Ilumatobacter coccineus YM16-304: one gene and its partners. The protein of the gene in region 3 interacts with the protein of the main gene of each other region in a pairwise test. Links are inferred from orthologs where the notes say so. Each region holds a gene or a part of one and is shown on either strand. Other genes may lie near its edges.

Region 1 (4,244 bases), 1.7 Mb from region 3 along the record:
GGTGGGCGACCGCCGTCGCCCAGATGTCGACCATCGTGGTCGCAGCGATCGGAGCACTCATCGTGAACCGTCACGGCGTCGAACTCGACTCGTTCCACGCGCTCTACGGATTCAGCACGATCTTCGCGGTGGCGATCCTCTACAGCTACCGCAACAGCCCGTTCATCGCCGACAAGCTCCACCTGCTGTACGGGCTCGGCAGCCTGTTCATCATGGGCCTGGGCATCCGCTCGCTGTTCCTCGACGGCGTGGCGACCGAGGTCGGCCTGGCCGTGCTGACCGTGCAGACCTGGACGTTGCCGTTCAGCTGACCGCGGTCGGAAGCTTGGTCGGGTCCCAGTTGAGCTCGACCAGGCCACGCTCGCACGCGTAGCGGTCGGTCATGCCGGCGACGTAGGCCACCGCGGCGGTGATCGACTCCTGCGAACCGGCCTCGATGAGGTCGAGTGGGACGCCGTCGCCGAGGGCGGCGCGAGCGGTGGCCGACGGAATGGCGTGCGGCCGGTCGGCGTAGTGCTCGACGAGCGCCCGCAGCAGCGCGATGACGGCGTCGGCCTGCTGGGTGCTCGCCGGGCGCAGATAGACGTGCTCGTAGTTGAACGAGCGGAATGCGGCGAGCGCCTCGGCGATGTCGGGCGTCATCCCGATGCGGCCGGTCGACATGGTGGCCGTGATCATCGCTCGGACGAACGTTCCGAGTTGGGTACTGCGATCTCGTCCGCAGCGCTCGGCGACGATGTCGGGCAGCATGCCCGGGGTGACGATGCCGGCGGCTGCGGCATCTTCGAAGTCGTGACAGACGTAGGCGATGCGGTCGGCCCACGACACGACTTCACCCTCGGGGGTCTGCGGTGCGGGGAGGCTCCACGAGTGGTTGCGAATGCCGTCGAGGGTCTCGGCGCACAGGTTGAGCGGCTGCAACGTGACGTCGGCGCCCCAGGGTGCGTGGTCGAACCCGTCGGGCAGGTACGGCGACAGCGCGTCTTCGCTGGCGTGCCCTCCCGGACCGTGTCCGCAGTCGTGGCCGATCGCCATCGCCTCGGCCAGCGGCACGTTGAGGCTCAGTGCCTGCGCAATCGAACGGGCGACCTGGGCGACTTCGAGCGCGTGGGTCATGCGGTTGCGCTGGTGGTCGCCGGGGAACACGAACACCTGGGTCTTGCCGGCCAGGCGCCGGAACGCCGAGTCGTGCAGGATGCGGTCTCGGTCGCGCTCGAAGCAGGTGCGATACGGGTCGGGCTCCTCCTCGTGGGCGCGGTTTCCGGCGCCGACGGCACGCGTGCCGTTGGAGGCGAGCAACGTGCCCTCGAGGTCTTCGCGTGCCTCGCGGGTCATGATGTGGGCTTCGCCGACCGTCGCATGCGAGTCGCGGTGCGCCACGACGACCTGTTCGCCGAGTTCGTGGCCGGACATGGTCGATGCCCAGCGATCGGCACGCTCGGCGGCGTCGTCAGCGAACGGGAGATCGTCCATGAGGCAACGATATGCCCGCCCGCTCCGATCCCCGCGCACCAACCTGGTTACATCGCTCCGGGAGCGATGTAACCAGGTTGGCGTCAGGAGCGTGGGTCGGCCGCCCTAGCCTGATGGGATGTCGCAGTTCGTTGACGAATGCCAATTGAACGTCAAGGGCGGCGATGGTGGCGCGGGCTGCATCAGCTTCCGGCGTGAAGGCCCCGTCGTGATGGGCGGTCCGAACGGCGGCGACGGTGGCGACGGTGGCGACATCTGGCTCGTCGCCGACCACAACGTCGCGTCGCTCCTGGCCTTCCGTGACCATCCGCATCGCAAAGCCGAGCGCGGCGTGCACGGCAAGGGCAAAGACATGCACGGCCGCCGCGGCGAGTCGCTCGAGATCAAGGTGCCGATCGGCACCAAGTGCAGCGATCTGTACACCGGCGAGGTGCTCGCCGAACTGAACAACCAGGGCGACCGGTGGCTCGCGGCAGCGGGCGGGCGCGGTGGACGTGGCAATGCGAAGTTCCTGTCGAACAAGCGCCGCGCCCCGAGCTTCGCCGAGCAGGGCGAACACGGCGAAGAGCGTTGGCTCAAGCTCGAACTGCGCCTCATGGCCGACGTCGCACTCGTCGGGTTCCCCAACGTGGGCAAGTCGACGCTGATCAGCGTCATCTCCGCGGCGAAACCGAAGATCGCGAACTACCCGTTCACCACGCTCGAACCGAACCTCGGGGTCGTCAGCATCGACGACAACACCGAGTTCGTCGTCGCCGACATCCCGGGCCTCATCGAAGGTGCCAGCGAAGGCAAGGGGCTCGGCCACCAGTTCCTGCGCCACGTCGAACGGGCCCGCGTCCTGTGCCTCATGGTCGATCTCGCCCCGACCGACGGGGTGTGGCCCCAAGATCAGGTGGCCACGCTGCTCGACGAACTCGGCAGCTACCAACCCGACCTCCTCGACCGACCGCGCCTCGTCGTCGGCACGAAGGCCGACATGGTGCAGCCCGACGACCTCGAGATCCTCGAGTGGACCGGCGACACCGTCTCGGCCATCACCGGCCAGGGGGTGCGGGAGTTGGTCGGCAAGATGGCAGCGCTCGTCCACGACGCCCGCCAGGAGGTCGAACACGAAGACGGCCTCATCGTCATCCGGCCCGAAGCGAGCGGGGCGATCGTCGAGCGCCTCGACGACAACGAGTTCCGCCTCGTCGGCCGAGACGTCGAGCGAGCCGTTGCGCTCAACGACGTCACCACCCCCGAGGCGCTCGCCTACATCGACTACCGCCTCGAACGACTCGGTGTGCCCAAGATGCTCAACCGAGCCGGCGCACGCGAAGGCGACATCATCTGGATCGGCGAGTTCAGCTTCGAGTACGTCCCGCTCGTCTGAGCTGGTGTGACACGAAACGCATCCACGTCGCTCGGCCACGCTGACGCCAGAATGAGCTCATGAGAATCGTCGCGAAGATCGGTACGGCGTCGATCACGACCGATGCCGGCGTGATCGACACCGCAGCGATCGCGCGCCTCGCCGACGAGGTCGCCGCGCTGAAGGCCGGCGGGCACGACGTGATCGTCGTGTCGTCGGGTGCAGTCGCTGCCGGACTCGCTGTGCTCGACATGACGCAACGGCCGTCCGACATCCAGACGGTGCAGGCGGTGTCGGCGGTCGGTCAGAGCCGTCTGGTCGAGGCGTACAACATCGAGTTCGCCCGACACTCGCTCATCGGCGCCCAACTGCTCGTCGACTCGATGGACTTCGTCGAGCGCACGCAGTACCTGCACCTGCGCACCACGATCGACCGGTTGCTCGATCTCGGCTGCGTGCCGATCGTCAACGAGAACGACGCCATCGCCAACGACGAACTCCGCTACGGCGACAACGACCGGATCGCGGCGATGATCGCGAACAGCGTCAACGCCGACGTGCTGGTGTTGCTCACCGACATGGACGGTGTGTTCACCGCTGATCCCCGAACCGACTCGACGGCGACGCTCATCCCCTTCATCCGAGCCGACGACCCGTTGCTGTCGATCTCGGCCGACTCGGGTGGCAGCGGACGGGGGAGTGGCGGCATGGCGAGCAAGCTCACCGCTGCTCGCATGGCCTCGTGGTCGGGCGTGCGGTGCGTGATCGCCCGAGCCGCCCGGCGTGGCGTGCTGCAAGGTGCGGTGTCGGACGAGCTCGTCGGCACCACGTTCGCTCCGCACGAACGCACGCTGTCGGCTCGCAAGCTCTGGATCGCGTTCGCCGCCGAAGTGGCCGGCGTGGTGCAGGTCGACGAGGGTGCTCGTCAGGCGTTGATCGATCGGCCCAACAGCTTGCTGCCCGCGGGCGTGGTGGCAGCGACCGGAGACTTCGCCGCACGCGACGTGGTCGACGTGGTGAGTGCCGACGGAGAAGTGTTCGCTCGGGGCATCGCGTCGATGTCGGCCGCCGCCGTCAGCGAGTTCGGTGGTCGCCGCACGGCCGACATCCCCGAGGGCTACAACGAGGTCGTCCATCGTGACGACCTCGTCGTGCTCTCACTCGGTCTGAGCGCCGCACGGCGCTGAGCAGATCAGCCTTCTGACGGCTGAGCCTGAGCTTCGCTCGACTCGGCGGTGACCTCGGCGGTCGCCGAATCGAGGCCGAGTTCGGCACGGAGCTCCGACAGGCGGCTCTGCGCTGCCACGTTGGCCGTGGCCTGCTCGATCTCGAGCACGCGGCTCTCGACGGTGACCTCGCTGAGCTCGGACTTCGCCTTGGCCTTCGCGTAACGAGCCTCGATCTTCTCCTGCACCTC
Region 2 (5,430 bases), 1.3 Mb from region 3 along the record:
TCCACCCGACCGACGAGTTGCTCCGCATGGTCACGCAGCAGTCCGGCGAAGGCCGGTTCCGCTGGTTCCACTGCGCAGCGGCCGACGTCGACGATCTGGCCGCCGCTGCCGCCGACGAGATCGGCGACACCGGATGGGTCGTGACCAAAGAACAGATGCTCGACGACCACTGGTTCGGTCCCACCGTGTCGCCACCCATCCAGCGCCGACTCGGCGACGTCGCGCTCGTCGCGTCGAGCGACGTCAGCTACTTCGACCCGGCCGATTCGGGTCCGTTCGAGTTGGTGTGTCGCCACGGATCGTTGACCTCCGCCGAAGTCAACGTGCCGTTGCTTGGCCTGCTCGCCGAATGACGCGCTAGAACGGTCGCCATGTCCGAACCCTCCGACGACACGACCCCCGAAACCGGCATCGGCGAGCGCCCTGCTGCACTGTCGCCCGACGGCATCGAGCACCCGGCCGGCGACGACGCTCCCGACGCGGAGCACGCCGACAACGACTCCGGCGACGAGCCCGACGATGCCGACGAGCAGACCCCCGAGTCGGTCACCGAGCCCGGCAAGGTGATGCGCATCGGGTCGATGATCAAGCAGCTGCTCGAAGAAGTGCGGGCCGCCGATCTCGACCAGGCGAGCCGGGAGCGGCTCGCCGAGGTGTACGAGCGTTCGATCGTCGAGCTGTCGGGAGCGCTGTCGCCCGACCTGCAAGAAGAGCTCCGCAACCTGGCGCTCCCGTTCGAGCACGACGAAGTGCCGAGCGACGCCGAACTCCGCGTGGCCAAGGCACAGCTCGTCGGCTGGCTCGAAGGCCTCTTCCACGGCATCCAGGCCAGCCTGATGGCCCAGCAGCTCGCCGCCCAACAGCAGCTCCAGCAGATGCGTGAGCTCCCCGGCCAGTCGGGCCAGGGCCCGGCGGGCCGCCCCGGGCAGCCCAACGCGCCGCAGCCCCCGCCCCAGACCGGCACGTACCTCTGACCAGCGCGGTCGATGGGGCGCCGTCGAAGCGCCCAGTGGCTGGACGGGCGCCGCTGCGCAATTCGTCACCGTTCGTGTCGAGCACGTGATCGACTGACCCGCTCGACCCGCTATCTTCAAACCACAGCTTTGTAAGCCCTCGTCCCATGGCCGATTCCTTCACGCACCTCCACGTCCACACCGAATTCTCGATGCTCGACGGAGCGTCGCGCCTCGACGAGATGGTGGCCAAAGCCGTCGAAGACGGGCAGCCAGCGATCGGCATGACCGACCACGGCAACATGTACGGCACGCTCGACTTCTACAAGGAGTGCAACAAGCAGGGGATCAAGCCGATCATCGGCACCGAGGCCTACATGGCCCACGAGCACCGTTCCGAGCGGCCGACCCGACGTGGTCGCGTCGACGACTCCGGTGGTGAGACCGAGGGCGGCAAGAAGCTCTACTACCACCTGATCCTGCTCGCCGAGAACAACACCGGCTACAAGAACCTCATCCAGCTCTCGTCAAAGGCCTTCATGGAGGGCTACTACTACAAGCCGCGGATGGACTTCGAGCTGCTCGAACAGCACTCCGAAGGCCTCATCGCGACGAGTGCCTGCCTCGGTGGCCACGTGCTGCAGGCGCTGATGCAGGGCCGCGACGAACAAGCCCTGGAGCACGCTGCCCGGTTGCAGGACATCTTCGGACGCGACAACTTCTTCATCGAACTCCAAGACCACGGCATCCCCGAGCAGCATCAGACCAATCCGAAGCTGATGGAGATCGCGAAGAAGATCAGAGCGCCCCTGCTCGCGACCAACGACAGCCACTACGTCCACCGAGACGACCACGAGAGTCACGACGCACTGCTGTGCGTGCAGACCGGCTCGCTGATGTCGGACCCGAACCGGTTCAAGTTCTCCGGTACCGATCACTACCTGAAGACCGCCGCCGAGATGCGGTATCTGTTCCGCGAGGTTCCGACGGCTTGTGACAACAGCCTGTGGATCGCTGAACGGTCAAATGTCGAGATCGAGTTCGGCAAACCGCTGCTGCCGAACTTCCCGCTCCCCGAGGGTTTCGACAGCGACGCCGACTACCTCACGCACCTCACGATGGACGGTGCGAAGAAGCGGTGGGGCGAGAACATCCCGGTCGAGGCCCAGGAACGCCTCGCCTATGAACTCAAGGTCATCAACGACATGGGGTTCGCGTCGTACTTCCTGATCACCTGGGACCTCATCAAGTACGCCCGCGACAACAACATCCGAGTCGGCCCCGGCCGTGGCTCGGCCGCCGGCTGTGCGGTGGCGTACTGCCTCTGGATCGTCGACATCGACCCGCTCAAATACGATCTGCTCTTCGAACGGTTCCTCAACCCGAGCCGTGTCTCGATGCCCGACATCGACATGGACTTCGAGACCCGATACCGGGAAGACATGATCCGCTACGCCGCCGAGCGGTACGGACGCGAACACGTCGCGCAGATCATCACCTTCGGCTCGATCAAGGCGCGCAACGCCGCCAAGGACGCCGCTCGTGTGCTCGGTTACCCCTATGGCATGGGCGACAAGATCGCCAAAGCGATGCCGCCGATGGTGATGGGGCGTGACACACCACTGAAGTACTGCTTCGAGGATCACCCGAAGTACGCCGACGGCTACAAGGCCGCCGCCGACCTCCGGGCGATGTACGACACCGATCCCGACGTCAAGAAGGTGCTCGACGTCGCTCGCGGGCTCGAGGGACTGAAACGATCCGACGGCATCCACGCCGCTGCTGTGGTCATCACCAAGGATCCGGTCACCGAATACGTGCCGATCCAACGCAAGCCGACCGCGGGCATGGACCCCGAGGACGCGCCGGTCGTCACGCAGTACGAGATGCACGGCGTGGAAGACCTCGGCCTGTTGAAGATGGACTTCCTCGGGCTGCGCAACCTCGACGTCATCTCCGACGCCGAGCAGATGATTCGTGCGCGCGGCAATCCCGACCTCGATGTCGAGAAGGTGCCGCTCGACGACAAGGCGACCTACGAGTTGCTGTCGCGCGGCGACACGATTGGCATCTTCCAGCTCGAGTCCCCACCGATGCGTCAGCTCCTCAAGGCCATGGAGCCGAAGACGTTCGAGCACATCGCTGCTGTGCTCGCGCTGTACCGACCCGGTCCGATGTCGGTCAACATGCACTACGACTACGCCGACCGGATGAACGGTCGCCAGGAGGTCACGTACTTCCACCCGGATGCCGAGGAGGTGCTCGGAGACACATACGGCCTGATGATTTATCAGGAGAGTGTGATGCGGGTCGCGCAGCACTTCGCGGGCTACACGCTTGCCGAAGCCGACAACCTGCGCAAGGCGATGGGCAAGAAGGTGCGCGAGGTGATGGCCGCGGCCCGTAACGGCTTCGAAGAGGGCGTGGTCAACACCGGCTACGACAAGCAGATGGGTGTCGAACTGTTCGACATCATCGAGAAGTTCGCCGACTACGCCTTCAACAAGAGCCACACGTTCGGGTACGGGCTGGTCACGTACCAGACGGCCTACCTCAAGGCGCACTACCCGGTCGAGTACATCGCCTCGTTGCTCACCAGCGTCAAGAACAACCTCGACAAGGCGGCCACGTACTTGGCCGACTGCCGTTCGATGGGCATCAAGGTGCTGCCGCCCGACGTCAACCGTTCGCTGATGAACTTCGGTGCGTTGTCGCCCGACGAGCTGCCGCCCGACGTCACGCTGCCGATCGGGAGCCCCGGTGCCATCACGTTCGGACTCTCTGCGGTGCGCAACGTCGGCGAAGCACTCGTCGAGCTGCTGATCGCCGAACGCGAGGAGAACGGTCAGTTCACGAGTTTCCACGACTTCGTCGAGCGCGTGCCCGAACAGGTGCTCAACAAGCGCACCATCGAGTCGCTCATCAAGGGCGGCGGGTTCGACACGCTCGGCCACGACCGTCGGGCCCTGCTCACGGTGTTCGAACACATCATCGACACCACGGTCAAGCGGCGACGCGAGGAGGAGAAGGGCGTCATGTCGTTGTTCGGCGACTACGGCGACGATGCCGACTCGTCGGGCGCCGGCGACACGTTCAGCGAACGCACGCCGATCCCGGAGAACATGGAGTTCGACAAGTCGGAGAAGCTCCGTTTCGAGAAGGAGATGCTCGGGCTCTACGTGTCCGATCACCCGCTGTTCGGTGTGGAGGCAGCGCTGCGGCGCAAGGTCGAACACAACCTGATCGACCTGCCCAACATGGAAGACGGCGCGGCGGTCGTGGTGGGCGGCATCATCACCAACCTGGCTCGTAAGTTCACGAAGAAGGGCGACCAGATGGCCGTCTTCGTGCTTGAGGATCTCGATGCGTCGATCGAGGTGACGATCTTCCCGCGCACGCTCGCCGAACAGGGCCACAAGCTCGAAGACGACCTGATCGTGTCGGTGAAGGGACGCCTCGACCGTCGCGACGAGTCGCGCTTCGGCATCATCGGCCAGACGATCACGGTGTTGCAGGGGCTCGACGACGGCCCGGCGGCGCCGTTGCGTCTGCGTCTGCCGGCGAGTTCGCTCGACGAGTTGAAGGTGCAGCGGCTCAAGCGCATCCTCAACGAGCATCCGGGCGAGTCGGTGGTGATGGTCGATCTCGGTCAGGGCAAGATCCTGAAGCTCGCCGACGAGTTCCGCGTCGACCTCGACCGCTCGGTCGGCGAACTCCGCATGGCCTTCGGCCACGAAGCCGTCCTGCTCTAGCGCGCCCAGACCCCGGGGGCCCCGACCACGGCCGCGTGTCCATTCACCCGTCACTCTGGTGCGGCGCGGGACATCTGGCTGCACTCGGGTGAAACGCGCGGGAGATCTGACTCCGTCATGAATCGTTCCGATGGACGCTCCAGGCAACGTCGCTTCGCTCGTTGCGCCGCTTTCTTGCTCGCTTCGCTCGACCTGACGCATCCAATGACGCGCGGGAGTTCCCGTGGTGCGCGGCCGGCGCCGGGAGCATCAGCGACCAAGGCTGGCTCGACGGCGATCAGACGTGGTGTCCGACGAGTTGGTCTGAGCCGTCGACAGAGAGAAGCGGTACAATGGAACTAATGGCTCTTGATGTTGTGACAAATGACGCATCGGCGTTGGAAGACACCGACCTTGACGATTTGGCGTCGATGGACGATGCGTTCAGCGCCGGAGAGCTGTCGAAGGCTCGAGAGGACTGGGTGTTGATCACCACGGCCCGTTTCGGCTCGGCGCTGCATGGTTTCACGTTCTCGACGCTCGAACGCATCGGTGGCACGCCGTGCGTGTTGATCGGTCTGATGAGCGTGAAGCGCACCAGCAAGCGTGATCAGGTCCTGCGTGGTCTGATGGGCGAGGCGTACCACCGGGCGCTCATGGCATTCCCCGACGAAGACGTCGTGGTCGGGTGTCGTTTCATCAACGCCGATGCTCGTGAAGCGTTCAAGGATCTCGACGACGTGACG
Region 3 (4,172 bases):
CCGACGCCGGCGACGCGAAGCGAGCGCGTCGACACCTCGACATCGTCGTGGCCGACGACTTCGCCGTACTCGATCGTGACTACACCTTCAACGGCGCGCTCCACGCGGCGTCGTTGGCGGCGGCGACCATCGGCGCCGTCGACATCGCTCGACTGCTGGCCTCCGAGCTCGACGCATGGTCGGGTCTGTGGGCGTTCGTCGGCACCTGCACCATGGGCCCGATCGACCTCGCGTCGGCCCGACTCGCCGAACTCCTCGGTGACATCGAGCGGGCGAAGGCGCTCGCCGGTCGAGCGTTGACCTCGGCCGAGCGTGCTCGCGCACCGATCTATGTCGAGCAAGCGGCCGATTGCCTCCGTTCGCTCGATCGCCACTGACGTTGCTCGACGCCGGCCTCGTACACCGGTGATCCCGTACACCGGTGATCTCGTTCGACGGTGACGTCGACGGCGAATTCGTCAGGGATCTCGCCAACAATTGTCAGCCCGAGAGGTGCGCAGCCCTCGCCAGATCTGGCATACTCACTGTCGTTCTTGAGGTGTGGCCCACTCGGGGCACGGTTCGGAGCCGCTGACAGACCGACCGCCGCTGGCCTCGTAGACGGGCGAGCCAGGGCGGTGGTCTTGTCAAGCCGGGCCCACCACGTGCGCACCGGAGTAGGCGATTCGTTCGTCAGCCTCTAGCCTTTCCGTGACAAGTACACGGTTCTCGCCCGAAGACAGTTGGTCCACACCGCACGTGAGTGACGGCGTGGCTAATGGAACATCGTTCCGCCAACCGAGGTGCATGCCTTCGAAGAAACATCGCTTCGGCGATGCGCTCCTCGACGGTGTTCGCATTCGGAAATGCGAGCACCCCGAGTTGCAGCGAAAGGAGGAATGCACATGTCAGAAGGAAACGCACCACGCCCCGACAAGGTGGCGGTGGTCGAAGAAGTCACAGCGAAGCTCGAAGCAGCATCCGCAGTGTTCGTGACCAACTACCGAGGCCTGACCGTGAGCCAGTTCGCTGACCTGCGGAAGCCGCTTCGTGAAGCCGGCGCAGAACACAAGGTGTACAAGAACACCCTCGTCAAGCTGGCGGCCACGGCCGCCGGAATGGAAGGGCTTCACGAACACCTCGTCGGCCCGACGGCGCTCACGTTCGTGAGCGGCGACGTCGCCGCCGCAGCGAAGGCGCTCACCGAGCAGGCCAAGGCCACACCGGCACTGGTCGTCAAGGGCGGCATCATGGGTGAAACCATCATGTCGGCCGACGATCTGAAGGTCCTGGCGGATCTCCCGCCCCGCGATGTGTTGCTGGCGAAGTTCGCCGGAGCACTGCAAGCACCCCTGGTCAAGACCGCCGGTCTGCTCCAGGCGATGCCCCGCAACTTCGCATACGGCCTCAACGCCCTCATCCAGCAGCAAGAAGAAGCTGCCTGATCCCCGAAACCCTGCACGTGAGTGCTCGCGAGACGAGCGCGGCGTCCGGGTTTCGATGCCAACAGAACTGAACTGCTGGATGACCAGCACGAATCGAAAGAGAGAACACCATGTCCAAGGATGAAATCCTCGACGCAATTTCCGCACTGACCGTGATCGAGCTCAAAGAGCTCCTCGACGCCTTCGAAGAGAAGTTCGACGTCACCGCTGCAGCCCCCGTGGCCGTCGCAGCAGCCGGCGCCCCCGCAGCTGGCGGCGACGCCGGTGGTGGCGAAGAGCAGAGCGAGTTCGACGTGATCCTCAACGGCGCCGGCGCCCAGAAGATCCAGGTCGTCAAGGTCGTCAAGGACCTGCTCGGTGTCGGCCTCAAGGACGCCAAGGACCTCGTCGACGGCGCCCCCAAGCCGCTCATGGAGAAGGCCAGCAAGGAAGATGCAGAGGCCGCCAAGGCCAAGCTCGAAGAGGTCGGCGCAGACGTCGAACTCAAGTGATCGCCGGCGTTCGTCGACCGCTCGTCGGTCGTGCGAGCGCTGCGCTCTCATGAGCTGAAATTCGAACGGAGCCCGGCGGGAGACCGCCGGGCTCCGTCGCGTTCCGGAGCCGGTAGCGTCCGCCGGCCGACGCCACCGATCGTCTGGTTCTCGTCAACCGATCGCCACGCACCGCGACACGCCACGGTCGCGTCACTGCAGCCCGTGACGCGACGCGCGAAAATCGCCCCGAGCCTGACGAACCCTGCACGCGCCTCGCGTTCGTCGAGTCGGTGCGCTGTCGTATCGTGGCGTCATGGGTGGGCCGGGCCGAGACCAGGGAGCGTCGCGATGACCGGCACTCCCACGCCGCCGCCGCCGCCGCCCGCCCCGCCGCCACCCCCGCCACCACCGCCTCCTCCGCCGCCACAGCCCGTGGCCATCACTGCGGCAGCGACCGCGCCGTCGCCCACGAACGGCCGCCCACCGCGCCTCGTGTGGGCGTTGGCGGCGATCGGCGTGCTGGCGCTGCTCGGGCTCGCGGTCGTCGGCATCGTGACGCTGCTCGCCGACGACGACGGTGGCGAGCAACGGATCGCATCGACCGACGAGACGCCGTCGACGTCACCGGTGACGTCGGTGGACGACAGCGACGAGCCCTCCGACGCCGCTGCCGATCCGACCGCCGAGGCCGCCGAAACGCCCACCACGGCAGCGCAAGACACGGACCCCGCAGATGGTGCCGAGCCCGCCGGCGACGAACCTGCCGGCGACGAGCCCGCCGGGGACGAGGAACCGGCCGGAGACGAGGACCCCGCCGACGATGAGGATCCCGCCGACGATGAGGATCCCGTGGCGGCTGACGATGCCGGAGACGCGGGCGACGCCGATGAACCAGCGGAGTCGCGTGCGGTGGTTCGTGGTGGTCAGATCTTCTTGGAGGGTGCGGTGCCGAGTGTGGAGGCTGGTGCGGAGATCGAGGCGTTGGCGGCTGAGGTGTTGGGTGCGGAGAACGTGTTCAACGACTATGTGGTCGACCCGGCAGCGGGCGATCCGAATCTGGGCAATGTGACGGTGGAGGACACGATCAACTTCCAGACCGACAGTGCGGTGATCTTGTCGGAGAGTGAGGGGTTGTTGAACCAGGGGCTGGCGTTGTTGACGATTCGTCCGTCGATGACGATCACGATCGTGGGGCACACCGATGATCGCGGTTCCGAGGCGACCAATCTGGTGTTGTCGCAGGAGCGTGCTGGTGCGGTGAAGCAGTGGTTCGTGGATCGTGGTGTTGATGGGGATCGTTTGTCGACGGTTGGCGCTGGTGAGTCGGAGCCGATTGCCGACAACGGCACGGTGGAGGGTCGTCGGTTGAATCGTCGGATCCAGTTCTTCTTGGAGAACATTCTCGGCGACGCCTGACCACCCTGAGCCACCGATCTGATGCGGTCGCTCAAGTTTGTCAGTCGTACCGACGATAGTTCTCGGTGAACAAATCGACCTCTACTCCGTTGCCGCCTCCTCCGCCCGTCGTTCCGGCGAGGCTGGAAACACTCGCCGCAACGCCCACGACGCCCGCAACTCCTGCAGTTTCGGCGCCGACCGCTCCGGTGTCGCCGGTCGCGGTGCCCGCTCCGCTGACGTGGAATCCGCTGCACCCGTCGTTCGAACCCGCGCCGGTTCCGGCACCGGCCGACGCCGAGTCAGCCTCGTCTCCACCACCGCCGGTGGTGGTGGCAGGGACCATGACCGTTCCGCAGACGGCCGTTCCGCCAGCCGTGACCGTTCCGCCAGCCGTGACCGTTCCGCCAGCCGTGACCGTTCCGCCGGCCGCCGCCGTGCCATCGGCTTCATCGCTCTCGGCCGCACCGGCCGTGACTCCGACCCCCGCGCCATCGCCGGTTCCGCCGCCACCCCCGACGCCGACGGTGTCGTCGCCGCACACGGCGGTCGTGCAGACCGCTCCGGTCGCACTGGCCCAGGTGGCGTCGCCCGCAACGGCACCGCCCCCGGCCGACACACCTCCGACCGCGACCACCGCGGCGCCTCGTGGCGGCCGCAACATGTTGGTCACGGCGCTCGCCGTGGTCGCCGTCGGTGTGCTCGGCTTCGTCGGCTTCGCCGTCATGCGCGGCTCCGACGACGCCGGATCGGCTGACGCCGACATCGTGGCCGACGGCGCACTCGTCCGACAGGGCGACGGCGAAGCGACCGACGGCGCCGCCGACCAGACGGCTGCTCTGGAGGTGCCGACCTCGGACGTACCGAGCGCCGACGACGC

The links. The genes of interacting proteins can lie anywhere in the genome.
Region 1: the proteins of rplL (region 3) and obgE interact in binary tests that used the Escherichia coli proteins (3 or more experiments, as listed by UniProt). The link is inferred for Ilumatobacter coccineus YM16-304 from one-to-one orthologs.
Region 2: the proteins of rplL (region 3) and dnaE interact in binary tests that used the Escherichia coli proteins (3 or more experiments, as listed by UniProt). The link is inferred for Ilumatobacter coccineus YM16-304 from one-to-one orthologs.

The regions. Positions count from the first base shown.
Region 1 is NC_020520.1:2,614,014-2,618,257, forward strand. The notes cover bases 804-3,719. They hold obgE (GTPase ObgE), read left to right. Parts: upstream 804-1,591; coding sequence 1,592-2,848; downstream 2,849-3,719. Other genes in these bases: YM304_RS11735 (HD domain-containing protein), read right to left, coding at 804-1,413; proB (glutamate 5-kinase), read left to right, coding at 2,908-3,719. In the rest of the region: YM304_RS11730 (hypothetical protein), read left to right, coding at 1-311; more of YM304_RS11735, read right to left, coding at 304-803; more of proB, read left to right, coding at 3,720-4,014; YM304_RS11750 (PspA/IM30 family protein), read right to left, coding at 4,020-4,244. UniProt on the Escherichia coli protein: An essential GTPase which binds GTP, GDP and possibly (p)ppGpp with moderate affinity, with high nucleotide exchange rates and a fairly low GTP hydrolysis rate.
Region 2 is NC_020520.1:2,176,057-2,181,486, forward strand. The notes cover bases 804-4,905. They hold dnaE (DNA polymerase III subunit alpha), read left to right. Parts: upstream 804-1,120; coding sequence 1,121-4,705; downstream 4,706-4,905. Other genes in these bases: YM304_RS09805 (proteasome activator), read left to right, coding at 804-974; YM304_RS09815 (hypothetical protein), read left to right, coding at 4,867-4,905. Also shown: YM304_RS09800 (alkaline phosphatase family protein), read left to right, coding at 1-353; more of YM304_RS09805, read left to right, coding at 372-803; more of YM304_RS09815, read left to right, coding at 4,906-5,430. UniProt on the Escherichia coli protein: DNA polymerase III is a complex, multichain enzyme responsible for most of the replicative synthesis in bacteria. This DNA polymerase also exhibits 3' to 5' exonuclease activity. The alpha chain is the DNA polymerase catalytic subunit.
Region 3 is NC_020520.1:890,674-894,845, forward strand. The notes cover bases 381-3,224. They hold rplL (50S ribosomal protein L7/L12), read left to right. Parts: upstream 381-1,534; coding sequence 1,535-1,915; downstream 1,916-3,224. Other genes in these bases: rplJ (50S ribosomal protein L10), read left to right, coding at 885-1,424; YM304_RS25505 (hypothetical protein), read right to left, coding at 2,209-2,448; YM304_RS21935 (OmpA family protein), read left to right, coding at 2,534-3,224. Also shown: YM304_RS03995 (ATP-binding protein), read left to right, coding at 1-377; more of YM304_RS21935, read left to right, coding at 3,225-3,313; YM304_RS04015 (hypothetical protein), read right to left, coding at 3,354-3,965; YM304_RS21940 (OmpA family protein), read left to right, coding at 3,955-4,172. UniProt on the Escherichia coli protein: The binding site for several of the GTPase factors involved in protein synthesis (IF-2, EF-Tu, EF-G and RF3). Is thus essential for accurate translation.